One region of the Paenarthrobacter sp. JL.01a genome, then DNA from elsewhere that is predicted to be linked to it. Evidence: riboswitches for the same ligand, from Rfam matches in the RefSeq annotation. Region 1 holds a riboswitch; the other holds the start of a gene.
What was found. Region 1 has a riboswitch for thiamine pyrophosphate ahead of thiO (glycine oxidase ThiO). Riboswitches for the same ligand answer to the same signal wherever they lie in the genome.

Region 1 (2,197 bases):
AGGAGTAAGGAGGACTCCGTGCCGGAAGAATCCCGTGGCGATCACCAGGCCTTCGACTTCCCCCGTGGAGTTGCCTACGCGACCGAGCAGCGGGGCATTGTCCGGAGTTCCGGGACGCGCCCGGGCAGTCGCCTCAAGGAGTTCCAGTTCGGCAACTGCAGGCACCAGGACCTGGGCGTCACGCAGGAGTTGGTAGACACCACCGGCAGAGACGGCGTTGGAGGTCGCAGACAAACTGTCCTCGCGTTGCGTAGCGCCGATCACCACGGTTCCGTCTTCCCTCGGAACAATGTAGACAGGCACTCCGCGGACCATGCCCCGGACCGTCGCTGTTACCAAGGGACTTAAGTGGGCGGGGACGCGCAGCCGGAGGATGTCTCCGTAGACCGGCCTGACCGGAAGGCTGAGCCCCTCAGGAAGGCCCTCCAAGTGAGTAGCTCCGAGTCCATTGGCCACGACCGTTTCGGCGGCATGGACGGTGCCGCCGTTTTCAAGCTCGACGCCGGAAACACGGTCTCCGTCCCACAGCAACCCGCGGGCGGAGGCGTCAATGGCGAACCCGTCCCTGGCCCCCTGCACCCAACTGCCATCGTTTGGTGCGTGCGCAGCCAGCCCGGCCAGCAGATGCCCGGCCAGCTTCCGTGGATCCACCTGATGATCGGCGGGAATGTCGAAGGCACAGGAAATTTGCGGGCTCAGCAGTGGTTCGCGGTTCCTTGCTTCACGCAAGGAAAGCGGTTCGACCTCCAGGCCCGCCGCGAGCTGAACCGTGCGAAGGTCTGCTAGCGCCCGGCGGTCCGCAGCGTCGGCACCCACGGCGAGGGTCGGCGTCGTGCTGTATCCAGTGGCCTCCACTGGCTGAGGTAGGCCACCCACGAACGATGGCCACAATCGGGAAGACTCGAGCATGAGCTCCAGGAGGTCTTCTTCCTGGTAATGGAGTTCGCTCACAGGTGCCAGCATGCCGGCGGCGGCGAACGTAGCGCCGCTGGCGGGCGCCGGATCGATAAGGACCACGGAGCGGCCCAGCTTCCGCACTTGATGGGCAATGCCCAGGCCGATGACGCCTCCGCCAATGACAGCGACATCTGCGTGAATGGCTTCTGCCATCTGATTCCTTCCCTACGCCGGTACTAGCCGGATCAGGTCAAGCGGTCGGCTCTTAAGCCCTCTCAGCCGGACGGTCACAATGACGGTCGTCGCGGCTCCCGCGGTACGTGCCCAGTTTAGAGGAACTACTGTGGTTTCCATGACCCAGCATGAATCCCTCGCCTCGGCCCGCCTCTACCTGTGCACTGACGCGCGCAAACGACAAGGCGATTTTGAAGACTTCGTGGATGCAGCCTTCCAGGGCGGCGTGGACATCATCCAGCTCCGCGACAAGACGATCGAAGCGGCCGAGGAGTTGGAGTTGCTGGCCGTCCTGCGCAGCGTCGCGGAACGGCATGGGCGGCTGTGGGCAGTGAACGACCGGGCCGATATCGCCAGTGTTTCCGGGGCTCCGGTGTTCCATGTGGGCCAAAAGGACCTGCCTCTTGAGATCGCCCGCACCTTCCTCCCCGCCCCTGCCGTCATTGGCTTGTCCACCCACACTCCCGAGCAGGTCAATGCGGCCATCACGGCCTCACCGGGCGACGCGGGACTGGATTACTTCTGTGTCGGCCCCGTGTGGGCGACCCCCACCAAGCCCGGCCGTGAAGCCGTGGGAACCGGCTTGGTCACATATGCCGCAGAGGCGATCAGGCGCGCGGAGGAGACCACCGGCGGGGCCGTTGATTTGCCCTGGTTCGCAATCGGGGGAATCGACCTCGGCAACGTCGAAGAAGTAGTTGCCGCCGGAGCCAGCCGCATCGTCGTCGTCCGCGCCATTACCGAAGCGGAAGACCCGACGGCGGCAGCCAAGTCGCTGCTCGAAGCCCTCGACGCCGCTTAGCGGCAGCTCAGCAGGGTACCGCCGGCAACACGCCCGCGGCCGCTTGGCGGCTGCGGGCTTTTTGCCGGTGGGCGTCCAAGACTATCGGCCTGTTTCGGGCTACGCTGATTTTCGTGTCACATCACCGGATAGCGCCCAACGTCGACGATTCATCGGACCAGCTCGCCGCAGCCCTCGCGGCCCTGAGGACGGAGCTGGAGCTGCCCGGCGAGTACCCAGTTGAGGCCGTGCAGGAGGCGCGCGACGCCGTCGAATCCCTTCACC
Region 2 (2,197 bases), 350 kb from region 1:
CGGCTCCCAGCCACTTGCGGGCGCCCCACGTGGCGGCGTCGAGGACCGCTGCAGGCGGCAGGCCGGCGTCGTGCAGTTCCTTCATCTCATCTGCAATCCGACCATGCCTGATGACGCTGCCGGCGTCCGTACCGGCACGGATGGCAACTCCGGCCTCGTACGCCTCCACCACACGTTCACGCCGGCGTTCCCAGAGGCGCGTCATGTGGTCCGCGTAACCAGGAAATTTGGGCGCGGCCTGGGCAGCGATCTCCGGGAAGGTGGCGATGTTGATCAACGTGGGAACGATCGGGACGGACTGCTCCACGAGCCGTGGAATGTGGCGTGGCAACAGACCCGTTGCGTGTTCGATGCAGTCGATACCGGCATCGAGCATGTCGTCGATGGTGTTTTCGGCAAAGCAATGTGCCGTGACCCGGGCGCCCTCGTCGTGGGCGGCGGAAATGGCATCCTTGACCGTCTTCGCTGGAAAGGAGGCAGCCAGGTCACCAATGCCCCGGTCAATCCAGTCCCCCACCAGTTTCACCCAGCCGTCGCCGTCGCGGGCTTCCTTCCGTACGGTCTCGACCAACTGCTCCGGCTCGATCTCGTGACCCAATCCGCGCAGGTACCTGCGGCTTCGGGCGATATGGCGGCCGGATCTGATCAGGCGGGGCAGGTCCGTGCGCTGCTGCACCCATCGTGTATCGCTGGGCGATCCACAGTCGCGAATGAGCAACGTCCCGGCGGCCAGGTCAGCCTGGGCTTGTGCGTGGGTAGTGGCCTCATCAACCGCACCACCGGGGCCCAGCCCGATGTGGCAATGGGCATCAACGAATCCCGGCAGGACCCAGCCGTCAAGTACGCTGTCCGGTTCAGTCGTCGGGCGTTCGAACGTCAGTGCGCCTCCGACGGACCACATTCCGCGTCGTTCCTGATTCGCGGCAACGAGCACTGGTCCGGTGAATTCGATGATGTTGGACATGCCAAAATCCTAGTCCGCACGAGTGCTGCCGCAGGTGCGGCCTTCATGTGACTGGGCGCCCCATGGCAGCTGTGGTAGCTTCGTCTACGACCACACGGGGGCCCTTGCAGGGGCTGAGATCGGGCTGAGGCAGCCTGCGACCGTTGAACCTGTCCGGGTAATGCCGGCGAAGGAAGTGAGTAATCCTTTGAGCACCACCAAAACACAGCACAGCCCTGCCCAAAACAGCCCGGCCGAAGACACGGTTGTTACGCAGTCTTTGAAGTCCCATTCGCTCGCCTACGTTGAAGACCCAGCCAGCGGCATCCGCGTTCCGGTGACCGAAATTTCGCTTGAGCCCTCCCCCAACGGCCAGGCCAACGCGCCGTTGCAGGTCTACCGGACGGCCGGCCCCGGGAGCGATCCCGTAGTGGGGCTCGAACCATTCAGGTCCGCCTGGATTGAAGCCCGCGGCGACACCGCACCCTACACGGGCCGCGAACGTAACCTGCTCGACGACGGCAAGGCAGCTTTGCGGCGAGGCGCGGCCTCTGCGGAGTGGAAAGGGGCGCAGCCTGTGCCCCGCCGCGCCATCGAAGGCAAAACCGTCACCCAGATGTACTACGCACGCAATGGCGTAGTGACCCCCGAAATGCAGTTCGTCGCGTTGCGGGAGAACTGCGACGTTGAACTGGTCCGGAGCGAAGTGGCCGCCGGCCGGGCGATCATTCCCAACAACATCAACCACCCCGAGTCCGAGCCCATGATCATCGGCAAGGCCTTCCTGGTGAAGATCAACGCCAACATCGGAAACTCGGCCGTCACCAGTTCCATTGCCGAAGAGGTGGACAAACTGCAGTGGGCCACCCAGTGGGGCGCGGACACCGTTATGGACCTGTCCACCGGCGACGACATCCACACCACCCGCGAGTGGCTCATCCGGAACTCCCCGGTACCCATCGGCACAGTGCCCATCTACCAGGCGCTGGAGAAGGTCAATGGCGAGGCCAACAAACTCACGTGGGAGATCTTCCGCGACACCGTGATCGAGCAGTGCGAGCAGGGCGTGGACTACATGACCATCCACGCCGGTGTGCTGCTGAGGTATGTGCCGCTGACTGCCAACCGCGTCACGGGCATCGTCTCCCGCGGTGGCTCCATCATGGCCGGATGGTGCCTGGCCCACCACCAGGAGAACTTCCTCTACACGCACTTCGACGAGCTGTGCGAAATCTTCGCCCAGTACGACGTCGC

Region 2: it holds a riboswitch for thiamine pyrophosphate, as region 1 does, so the genes downstream of both, thiC (phosphomethylpyrimidine synthase ThiC) here and thiO (glycine oxidase ThiO) in region 1, are expected to answer to the same signal.

The regions. Positions count from the first base shown of each region.
Region 1 covers NZ_CP104877.1:2,991,731-2,993,927, forward strand. Annotated here, with positions in the region: gene thiO (glycine oxidase ThiO) at 1-1,110, opposite strand, end outside; TPP riboswitch at 1,102-1,222, opposite strand; gene thiE (thiamine phosphate synthase) at 1,250-1,933, shown strand; gene N5P29_RS14020 (RNB domain-containing ribonuclease) at 2,047-2,197, shown strand, end outside.
Region 2 covers NZ_CP104877.1:2,644,308-2,646,504, forward strand. Annotated here, with positions in the region: gene N5P29_RS12485 (amidohydrolase family protein) at 1-964, opposite strand, end outside; TPP riboswitch at 1,049-1,156, shown strand; gene thiC (phosphomethylpyrimidine synthase ThiC) at 1,152-2,197, shown strand, end outside.